Regions from separate parts of the Paenibacillus spongiae genome, predicted to be linked through region 1. Evidence: a T-box and tRNA genes for the amino acid it is inferred to sense, from the RefSeq annotation. Region 1 holds a T-box; the other holds one or more tRNA genes.

Region 1 (5,871 bases):
CGAGATGATCGAAAGCGTACGCGCGGAGATGCCGGAACGAAGGTGGATACATACCGTTGGCGTTATGGAGACGGCGGTCATATTGGCGAAGCGCTTCGGAGCCGACCCCGAGACAGCGGAAACGGCTGCGATACTGCATGATGTCGCGAAATATTGGCCGACCTCCAAAATGGAGCTCATCATTCGTCAGGAGGGGCTTCCTGCCGATTTGCTTGATTATGACAAGGAGCTGTGGCATGCGCCCGTCGGCGCATTCGCAGCCGAACGCGATTACGGCGTGACCGATATCATCATACTGGATGCTATACGATACCACACGTCGGGCCGCGAACGAATGACGCTAATGGACAAGATCGTATGTCTTGCCGATTATATGGAACCCGGCCGCGATTTTCCCGGCGTACATAAAATTCGCGAATTAGCTGAGCATAATGTAGATAAAGCGCTAATTGCCGGTTTTGACTCGACCATTACTTTTTTGCTGGAGCGCGGCAAAAGGATCTATCCGCTTACGGTAGCGGCGAGGAATGATTTGATACGAACAGTACGGGAGGCTGAGCTATGACGATACAATCGGATGAACTCGTGCAGCTTGTTGTTGCAGCGGCTGATGACAAGAAAGCACACCAAATCGTTGCACTCGACTTGAAGGGAATATCGCTGATAGCCGATTACTTTGTTATTTGCCACGGTAATTCGGATACCCAGGTACAGTCGATTACGACGGAAATTCGTAAACAGGCGGAATTAAAGGGCGCCCGGGTGCGCGGGATTGAAGGCATGGACTCCGGCAGATGGGTGCTTATCGATATCGGAGATGTCATCGTGCATGTATTCCATCGCGACGAGCGCGAGTATTACAACATCGAGCGGCTGTGGTCCGACGCGAAAGTCGTGGAATTTGCATGAGTTTAGTCGCGGGAACGATTATGAAACTGAGGGTGGCGCGCGAGGTGTCACCCTATGGGTATTTTCTGACGGACGGCAATGAAGAGGTGCTGATGCACTATACGGAAATCATCGGCAGCCGGCCGAAGCCGGGCGCCGAGGTCGAAGCCTTCCTGTTCTACGATTCGGAAGACCGGATCGCCGCCACGATGAAGCGTCCGCTGATTCAGCTGGGCGAAGTGGCTAGACTGGCTGTAGCGGATATTCACCCCCGGATCGGCGTTTTTCTCGAAATGGGACTTGGACGCCAGCTGCTGCTGCCGATGTCGGAGCAGCCTGAGCTTAAGACGCTGCGTCCGCGCCGCGGCGATGAAGTATTTGTCCGGCTTGAGCATGATAAAATCGGCCGGCTCGTCGCCAAGACGGCAGCGGAAGAAGACTTCATGAAGCTTGTATTCCCTGCGCCTCAATCATGGAAGAACACCTGGGTGGAAGGCTGGGTGACGAAGACGCTGAAGATCGGGTCGTTCGTCCTCGTTGACGGCGGCGTTGTCGGGTTTGGCGTATTTGGATTTATACCGGCCGATGAGCGATTGCAGCCTCTTCGTCTGGGTGAGCGCGTACGTGCCAGAGTGACGTTCATTCGTGAAGATGGCCGCGTCAACCTGTCCATGTCGCCTATCAAAGAAGTCGGCCGCGTCGAGGATGCAGATCGCATTCTCGCCTTTCTGCGGGAACGTCCAGGGGGTGCTATGCCCTATTCGGATGAAACGCAAGCGGAGATTATTAAGCAGAAATTCGGAATTAGCAAGTCTGCCTTTAAGCGTGCGATCGGGAAACTTATGCGCGACGGTCTCGTAACGCAGCAAGGAAGCTGGACACGCCTTGTTGAAGGAAGCGCAGCTGGCGATAGCGAAGCTCCGAATAAGGAATAGACGTCTGGAGGGATCAGAATGCGGGCTTACCGGCAATTTGCCACCGTATACGACCGGTTGATGGAAGACATGCCCTATCCGGATTGGCTCCGCTTTGCGCGGTCGTGCTGGGAGCGGTCGAACGATATGCCCAGAACCGTCGCCGATTTGGGCTGCGGTACGGGCAGCATATCGATTCCGCTGGCACTGTCCGGGTTCCAGGTGTTCGCCATCGATTTATCGGCCGATATGCTGACGATCGGACGCAGCAAGTGGGACGAAGGGGCAGGGCGCAGCCTCCGGCCGGATGGAGGGTCGATTCGCTGGCTTCAACAGGATATGCGCGATTGGGAGCTGCCGGAGCAGGTTGATTCCGTGATATCCTTCTGCGATTGCATCAACTATTTGACTGAGGGGGAAGATGTTGAGGCCGCATTTCGCGCAACCTGGAACGGCTTGAAGCCTGGCGGCCTCTTCCTGTTCGACGTACATGCCCCGAGGCAGCTGGTGCGATACGCGGAGGAGCAGCCGTTCGTGCTGGATGAACGCGATATCGCCTACATCTGGACGAGCGACTATGATGCGGAACGGCTGGAAATCGAGCATCATCTGACGATATTCGCCCGCGAAGGGGAGCAGCGCGACGCCAGCTTCCGCCGGTTCGAGGAGGTTCACGTGCAGCGTGCCTACGACCCGGCTTGGATTGGCGTAGCGCTTGCCAAAGCGGGGTTCTCGAAAGTTGAGCAGTTTGCGGACTTCAAGCTGGAAGCGCCCGGACCTCAATCGGAACGGATATTTTTCGTAGCGGTAAAATAACCGTTCTTCCCTTGACAGCAGGATGCGGCTTCATTATAATCGAACTAATCATTTTTATCAGGCGTCGATAAGGAGCAGTAGTTTCACGTGGTCAGATTCAGAGATTCGGCGGTAGGTGCGAGCCGGAATGACACGTAGACGAACTCGCCTTGGAGCCGCATGCCCAATCGTTCCGGCTTGATCTGCCGGTCCGGAAGCATGCCGTATCGCCCGCGTTAAGGGTGTCGAGTGAGCGGATACAAAGCATGTTCTCCGCTAACTAGGGTGGTACCACGGGAATTAATACCTCTCGTCCCTAGCGTTGTCGCTGGGGATGGGAGGTTTTTTTATGCACAAAACAAAGCGTATGCTTACGAAGCGAGTTTTGCTGCGAAGTAGAAACAACTAGTTAAGCTTCACAAAACTTTTAGGAGGCAACTCACATGGCACAAGATCGCCAAGAGCCGCAGGGATACAACCCGCAAGCAATCGAGCCGAAATGGCAGAAGTACTGGGATGATAATAAGACGTTCAAAACGACGGAAGACGCGGATAAATCGAAATTCTACGCACTGGATATGTTTCCGTATCCGTCCGGCGCGGGCTTGCATGTCGGCCATCCGGAGGGCTACACCGCGACGGATATCGTATCCCGCTACAAAAGGATGCGCGGATATAACGTGCTGCATCCGATGGGCTGGGACGCATTCGGGCTTCCTGCGGAGCAGCATGCGCTCGATACGGGCGAGCACCCGCGTGACATTACGTTCAAGAACATCGATAACTTCCGTCGCCAAATCAAATCGCTCGGCTTCTCGTATGACTGGGACCGCGAATTCAGCACGACGGATCCCGACTATTACAAATGGACGCAGTGGATCTTCATCCAGCTGTACAATAAAGGGCTTGCTTACGTAGCTGAAGTACCGGTGAACTGGTGTCCGGCACTCGGAACGGTTTTGGCCAACGAAGAGGTCATCAACGGACTGAGCGAGCGCGGCAACCATCCGGTCATCCGTAAGCCGATGCGGCAATGGATATTGAAGATTACCGAGTATGCCGATCGACTGCTGGACGACTTGGAGGAGCTGGACTGGTCCGAGAGCATTAAAGATATGCAGCGCAACTGGATCGGCAAATCGACGGGGGCCGAAGTCACATTCGCGATTGACGGTTATGAAGATGCACTGGTTGTCTTCACGACACGTCCGGATACGCTGTTCGGAGCGACCTACTGTGTACTTGCTCCGGAGCATGAGCTTGTAGGCCGGATTACGACAAGCGGCCAGCAGGCGGAGGTTCAGGCTTATCAGGAAGCGGCTGCGCGCAAGAGCGATCTTGAGCGTACCGATTTGGCGAAAGACAAGTCCGGCGTATTTACCGGTGCTTATGCAGTTAATCCGGTTAACGGCGCCAAGGTGCCGATTTGGATCGCCGATTATGTATTGGCCGGTTACGGAACCGGCGCCATTATGGCGGTTCCGGGGCATGACCAGCGTGACTGGGAGTTTGCGAAGCAGTTCGACCTGCCGATCGTCGAAGTGGTAGAGGGCGGCGATATTTCCGTGGAGGCTTTCGCAGGAGACGGCCCGCATGTCAATTCCGACGTCTTGAACGGCTTGAATAATGAGCAGGCGATTGCCGTAATGATTGAGAAGCTCGAGGCATCCGGCAAAGGGCACGGCAAAGTGACGTACCGTCTGCGCGATTGGCTGTTCAGCCGCCAGCGCTATTGGGGCGAGCCGATTCCGATTCTTCACCTGGAGGACGGGACGATGAAGCCGGTTCCTGTGGATCAGCTTCCTCTGCTGCTGCCGGATGTGGATCAAATCAAACCTTCGGGCACCGGAGAATCGCCGCTTGCGAATGTGACCGAGTGGGTAGAGACGATCGATCCCGAGACCGGCATGAAGGCGCGCCGCGAAACGAACACAATGCCGCAATGGGCGGGCAGCTGCTGGTATTACCTGCGTTTTATCGATCCGCATAACGAGAATGAGATCTGCTCGCCGGAGAAGCAGAAGGAATGGCTGCCGGTCGATCTGTACATCGGAGGAGCGGAGCACGCCGTGCTTCACCTGCTCTATGCAAGGTTCTGGCATAAAGTGCTCTACGATCTTGGCGTCGTAGCGACGAAAGAGCCGTTCCACAAGCTCGTCAACCAAGGCATGATTCTGGGCACGAACAATGAAAAAATGTCCAAGTCGCGCGGCAATGTCATCAATCCGGATGATATCGTCAATGAGTTCGGTGCGGACACGCTGCGGATGTATGAGATGTTCATGGGCCCGCTCGAAGCGACGAAGCCGTGGAATACGAACGGCGTGGAGGGGATGCATCGCTTCCTGAGCCGCGTATGGCGTCTGTACATTGGCGATAACGGCGAGCTAAGCGCCAAGATTACGGATGGAGAAGCGTCCGAAGCGTTCAAGCGGATCTGGCACCGTACGATCAAGAAGGTTGAAGACGATTATGAGAACCTGCGCTTCAATACGGCGATCAGCCAATTGATGATTTTCGTCAACGACGCTTACAAGGCGGAGACGCTGCCGCGCCAAGCGATGGAAAACTTCGTGCAGCTGCTGTCGCCGCTCGCGCCGCATATTGCGGAGGAATTGTGGTCGAAACTGGGTCACGCCGGGTCGGTTACGTACGTGGAATGGCCTTCTTACAACGAGGCTTGGACAATCGATCAGGAAGTCGAAATCGTCGTTCAAGTGAATGGCAAAATTATGGATCGTATTTCGATCGCTGCAGATACGAACGAGGCGGATATGGAACAGATCGCGAAGCAGTCGGAGAAAGTGGCTGAGGCGATTGAAGGAAAGACGATACGTAAAGTGATTGCCGTGAAAGGCAAGCTTGTCAATATCGTAGCAAATTAATACGGAACGAAGAGGTGGATGGCTTCTTAACGCAAAGCATGCGTTAAGAGCCGTTCACCTCTTCGCCGTATAACGAGACGTTAACCTTGGCCAAATCTTCCCGGTATTTGGCGTGCGTCGTGCGGATGACCGCGTTAAATACGCCGTCAATCTCACTGTTTAACAGCGTCAAGGCTTGAGCCGTTATTCCTCCCGGAACGGAGACGCGGGCTTGCAGCTGCTCAGGAGTCATGCCGCCCTCGGTCAGCAGATGGCCGGTGCCCGTCAGCATGGTGCTGGCGATGGCCAGCGCTTCTTCCCGGGCGATGCCGGTCTCCTCGACGGCGGCATCGACAAACTTTTGCAGGACCAGCGCAAGGAAAGCGGGGCCGCAGGAAGAGAGGTCGGAG
Region 2 (5,871 bases), 210 kb from region 1:
TCATCGTCGCAAGCCTGAACAATCTGGATATCGACAGAGACGTCGATCCTGCTGCGTTCATGACCAGGGAGCAATTTGCCCATCATCTGTTTCAAGGCATGATGGAGAAAGGCGATTATGCGTTTATCGAAATTTTCATGGAGCTTAAGGATGAAGCTGACGTAACGCCGGCTTATATGGACAGCATTCAGAAGCTGCTCATTGCGAAGATTGCCGAACTTGATAAGAACGGCAAGTTTTATCCGAAGACAGCCATCAAGCGCGGAGAAGCAGCCTCATGGCTCCATGACGCTATCGTCTTCGTGAAGGAGAATGCGCTGAAGCCGGACCAGGGAACCAAGCCGGAGCCTTTTCCCTATACGGATTTGAAGCTTGCGACAAAAGCCGTTAACGAGCAAATTCAAGAGGTAACGGTAACGGCCATGGCACCTCACCCTGGCTACGGGCTGCGCATCGCCTCCATCACATTCGTTGGCGATCAGGCATACATCCAGGTTGAAGCCGTTCATCCGGATAAAGACCGCATGTACCCGCAAGTCATCACGGAGGTGAAAGCAACGACTTATGTCGCTTCCGCCTTCAAACCGGTACTCCAAGATGCTGGTACCTCTTCCTCATCGAACGGTTCCGGCACCAACGGCAGCTCAGCAGCTTCGCCCGCTGTAATCGAAACTTCCGCTCAAGCTCGATAAACCAATCAGCAAAGAACCCTTAGAAGCTGTAGAGCCACTTCTAAGGGTTCTTTGCTTTTCAATCCACCAAATGGCCTTCCTATCCTTCTTCTCCTGTCACAGACCGCCTCAACGCCGCGAGGGAGCAATAAATTATTGTGAGCTATCCGCAGCTGCTTCAAGAGAAGCCAGCGCCGGTATGCACCAATCGATCTCCGGACTGCCGATCCGACGCAGGAAGGCGTTCGTCCGCGAGAACGGGCGGCTGCCGAAGAAGCCGCGATGCGCGGCGAAGGGACTCGGGTGCGGGGATGTGATGATGCAGTGACGGTCCAAATCGATCGAAGAAGCTTTCTCCTGCGCATGCTTGCCCCATAAAATGAATACAATGGGCCGCTCGCGCTCGTTTAACGCGGCAATAACGGCATCCGTGAACCTTTCCCAGCCGTTCCCTTGATGCGATGCCGCTAAGCCAGCCTCTACCGTCAGCACATTATTCAACAGCAGAACCCCCTGCTTGGCCCATGGCAGCAGATACCCATGGTCGGGAACCGGACATCCCAGGTCTTCCTTCAGCTCTTTAAAAATATTTTGCAGCGACGGCGGCGACTTCACGCCCGGCTGGACCGAGAAGCTGAACCCGTGAGCCTGACCCGATCCGTGATAAGGATCCTGACCCAGAATGACGACACGCGTATCCTCATAGGACGTATAATGAAGCGCGTTAAAAATATCATGCATGCTCGGATAAATGGTTTTATGCCGGTATTGTTCAGCTAAGAAAGCACGCAATTGTTTATAATAAGGCTGCTCCATCTCCTCATTTAAGATAGTCGCCCAATCGTTCTTAAAAATAGCACGCATATGAACCCTCCTGCTGTACTGACGGGCATTGCCCCAGCACAAAAAACGCCTTTCCTTCATCGAAGGAAAAGAGCTGTAGGCCTGCCCGTCTTATGTATAAAAATATCATATCGCAACGGGGTTTCGATGTCACGTGATTAATCATCCTTCAAAAAAGCAGTCACTTTCGACCGTCGTAAACTTGTCACATCTGCCTGGAAAGGGTAAAGTGTATAGTATTAAACCGATAGGAGTTCTGTACATGGCAAAGAAAAAGCACAAAAAGCTCACACCCTGGGATTATCTTGTACGATTCTTTTTCATTACGCTCGGGGCTGTAATGATGGCCGTCGCTCTGGAAGTCTTCCTTGTACCAAACGAAGTTATCGATGGAGGCATAACGGGGATATCCATCGTAGTCTCGACCCTGACCGGAATGCCGCTAGGTTTATTCATCTTCATCCTCAACTTACCCTTCCTGCTCATTGGGTATAAGCAGATCGGCAAGACATTCGCAATCTCCACTCTGTACGGTATCGGCGTCATGTCATCCATGACTGCATTCCTCCACCATGTTGAACCTTTTACGAATGAAAAAATATTAGCCGTCTTATTCGGCGGTCTTATACTCGGTTTGGGAATAGGCTTGGTATTACGTTATGGCGGTTCGTTAGACGGATCCGAAATCGTAGCGATACTCATCTCCAAGAAAATAAGAGTTCCCGTAGGACAAATCATCCTGATCTTCAATGTGTTCATCTTCGCAGCGGCAGGCTTCGTATTCGGATGGGATTCGGCCATGTATTCCATCTTTACGTTCTATATTGCCTCCAAAGTGATGGACATCGTCGTTGAGGGCTTGAATGAATCGAAATCGGTCACCATTATATCCAGCGAATATGCGGAGATCTCCGAGACCATTTTGGAGCGGTTGGGACGGAATACCACGTTTCTCTATGCGAAAGGCGGATACAGCAAAGAGGACACGCAGGTTATCTATTGTGTCGTAACCCGTCTGGAGCTTGCCAAGCTGAAAGCGATCGTACAGGAAATTGATTCGAATGCGTTCATTGCAATCGAGCATGTGTCCGACGTGCTCGGCGGAAACTTCGAGAAATCTTCCATTCATTAACCATGCATAGCGTATAAAGAGGACGCTCTTCATGCGTCCTCCTTCCTTTATATGCGGACAAAAATAAACGTTCTTCAACTTCCTCATCATATGATTCCTATACACTGGACCTGTCCCGATTATACTAAAGCTAATGCAGCGTCTAAGCCCCTGAAAGCCCTCCTCGCGCTGTTCAGCAAATCCCCCTAGATATTGTCGATAATGATTCCAAACCGCATTTTCTCCTCCTGGAGGGCCTTAGAATTAATCTCCAATTCATTTCAAAGCCGCTACTGTCGGCAGCTCGACAGCTTCATGACCGGGATTATGTTTGTATCATGCATACAAAAAAACACCTTTCCACTAATTCGCTTCTCAACGAATATTGCGTGGCTATAAGGTGTTGTTTCAGTTCCATTTGCGTCACATAACGCGTAGGATCGTTTGATTTGCAAATGCGTTTTATAACGTTGATACAACGGGCTAAAACGCCAGTAATTTCGAGGTATGCCGAGGACGGGGGTCGAACCCGTACGGTGGTCACCCACCGCAGGATTTTAAGTCCTGTGCGTCTGCCTGTTCCGCCACCCCGGCATGATGATGACGTTTGTGATAATGGTGGGCCCTGAGGGACTCGAACCCCCGACCAATCGGTTATGAGCCGACCGCTCTAACCAACTGAGCTAAGGGCCCTAAAGAATGCAATCGATAGGCTGGTTTGGTTGCGGGGGCAGGATTTGAACCTGCGGCCTTCGGGTTATGAGCCCGACGAGCTACCGGGCTGCTCCACCCCGCGAAAGTACCATCTCATCAACACGTCATTGAATGGCGACAAAAGTAAATATACTACAGGTTGGAATCGAAAGTCAACCAAAATTTTAAATGTTATGGTAAAAATCTCACACCGTATCGTCCTTTGCGAGATTGAAAGACTTCGATCTCCCGGGGGCATTCATAACCGTACACCCACCAATCATTTTCCATTCGCTGTATGAGGCAGCCTGCTTGAAATTTCGTTTCATACAGCCTCACCCAATATACCCAACGCATGACGAATCCCTCCATCGCCGTTTTGCTTAGATTACCCCAATATAGACAAATGCAAGCATCCTCTTGGCAGAAAAAAAGCTCTGCGGCTTCATGCATATTCATGCACGGCCGCAGAGCTAATTATTATCCGGCGTATACTTCGGTGGCTACGCCGCCTTCAGCCGGATTCAATCCGCCATTCGGGTTTTCTTTAATTTTCTTAAGGATCGCATTGCCCTTCGTTTCCCATTCCTTAAGCGCATCCTCGGTGCTCTTCTTGCCGTCGATGACCTCTTGGAATATTTGTTGGCCGACATAACGCGCTTCTTCAATGCCCGGCTTCTCACGGTACAGCTTCTCTTGATCCGTGCTGGACGGCGGGATTGGCTTCAGCTTGTAGAACGCCTCCATGTTGTAGTCCTGGCCATCCTTAGGCTGAAGCAGCGATTTGCGCGATACCATCTCATACAAGCTGCGGGATTTCAGCTTCGCCCACTCCTTGCCGTTGTTAAACGCGATGAAATCCCATGCATCCTCGCTGTTCGCCGCTTTCGCATTGATGCCCATCAGCCCGCTCAAATATACATTGCCGCCGATGCCTGGATTATCGGCGTGCTGCGGCATCGTAACAACGTCCCAATCTACGGAAGGAACCTTGTTGTTCTTCGCGTTCTGCTGCTTCGCACGCGTCAGCTCCGTCACATAGTCGTAGCCGCCGACCGTCATGGCCACTCTGCCGTTAATAAACAAATCGCCTTGGTACGGATTATACATACGCTTACCGTTAGTACCCTCATCCATTCCGCTATTGATATCTTGGTTGGTCGGAACGATTTTATCTTTATAAATAGAAGCCATTGTCGTAAACACTTTCGCCCATTGCGGCGAATTGACCGTCATTTTCTCGCCCTTGTCGTCGTAAACCTTCAGCTGAAGCGCCGGCAGATAGCTGTTCTGCATATCCCAGAATGGATCCCCGCCCCAGCGACCGAACGAAAAGCCGAATATGCGCTTATTGCCTTCGCCCTTGGAGACCAGCTTCGCTTTGGCCAATACGTCATCCCACATCATGCCGTCTGTAGGCGGTTCAATGCCAGCATCGGCAAAAATCTTCTTATTATAATACAGAGCGGATGCGTTGAAAGTTGGCGACAGCGCATAAATGGAATTGTCGCCCGCTTCCTTGATGCCGTCGATCACCGAAGGAACCAAGTCTTCAATGTCGAACTCATGCTCTTGAATCAGCGGGTCGAGCTGCTTCAGCATGTTGTCCTGTACGAGACGCTTGAGATAGCTCGAGTTGGAATCCAGAACAACGACGTCAACCGGATTATTGCCGTTTAGCATCTCAGTCAGCTTCTCGTAAGGATCGGGCTGCTTGACCGGCTTGCCGTCCTCAGGCTGCTCCTGGAAACGCATGTCGTCATAGTTCACAGCGCCGACGATTTGAATGTCCAGCTCGGGATGAAGCAGCTCATAGCCGTCGGTATACAGCTGACGGAGATACTGCTCGTTATCCGGGCTGGAATAGATGAACCCGATGCGAAGCACGCGTTTCTCCGTGCCGCTGCCGCCGTCCCCCTTGCTGCAGGCAGCCAGCACAGATCCCATTAAGGTTAGCGACAAGCATAACATCGCGCCTTTTCGCAAGATGGAACCGAAAGATGATTTTTTCTTCATACGGTTGTTACCCCTCCAATGATTTTGGTTGCGTAATGATAATTCGCTCACCGTCGAATTCCATTGACGCTTTATCTGTAATTTGTAAAGCACTCAGATAAACTTTCGGTATTTGCAGACGGCCGACGCGGTCGACGACCACATATTCTTCATGCGCGCTGTTGATGCCGCTCTGCAGCCCGCCGCCCTCCGCATCCAGGTTCGGATTGCGCTTAATGAATTCCGTACTGGTCAGACCGTCCCGGATGGCCACGACGCGGTCCACTTTGCCCGCCAGCGACAAATCATGCGTGACGATGACGATCGTAATGCCGATCTCTCTGTTCAGCCTCCGGAAGATGTCCATGATCATATCCGATGTCCGCGTATCGACGGATCCCGTCGGTTCGTCGGCAAGAAGCAACTTCGGCCGGTTGGAGAGCGAGATTGCAATGGCGACCCGCTGTTGTTCGCCGCCGGACAGCTGATGCAGCTTGTTATGCATCCGCTCCTTCAATCCAACCCATTCGAGCAGCTGCTTGGCATAAGCCCGGTCCA

The links. The T-box of region 1 lies ahead of leuS (leucine--tRNA ligase). A T-box ahead of a tRNA ligase gene usually reads a tRNA of that ligase, here a tRNA-Leu.
Region 2: it has a tRNA-Leu gene. The T-box ahead of leuS (leucine--tRNA ligase) is inferred to sense a tRNA for this amino acid. The anticodon was not compared.

Annotation. Positions count from the first base shown of each region.
Region 1 is NZ_CP091430.1:2,120,396-2,126,266, forward strand. Features, by position in the region: gene yqeK (bis(5'-nucleosyl)-tetraphosphatase (symmetrical) YqeK) at 1-565, shown strand, start outside; gene rsfS (ribosome silencing factor) at 562-909, shown strand; gene L1F29_RS09630 (CvfB family protein) at 906-1,823, shown strand; gene L1F29_RS09635 (class I SAM-dependent DNA methyltransferase) at 1,842-2,618, shown strand; T-box leader at 2,674-2,918, shown strand; gene leuS (leucine--tRNA ligase) at 3,041-5,482, shown strand; gene comER (late competence protein ComER) at 5,526-5,871, opposite strand, start outside.
Region 2 is NZ_CP091430.1:2,329,830-2,335,700, reverse strand. Features, by position in the region: gene L1F29_RS10670 (S-layer homology domain-containing protein) at 1-692, shown strand, start outside; gene L1F29_RS10665 (uracil-DNA glycosylase) at 825-1,535, opposite strand; gene L1F29_RS10660 (YitT family protein) at 1,777-2,646, shown strand; tRNA gene L1F29_RS10655 (tRNA-Leu) at 3,134-3,219, opposite strand; tRNA gene L1F29_RS10650 (tRNA-Ile) at 3,242-3,318, opposite strand; tRNA gene L1F29_RS10645 (tRNA-Met) at 3,345-3,421, opposite strand; gene L1F29_RS10640 (ABC transporter substrate-binding protein) at 3,799-5,334, opposite strand; gene L1F29_RS10635 (ABC transporter ATP-binding protein) at 5,342-5,871, opposite strand, start outside.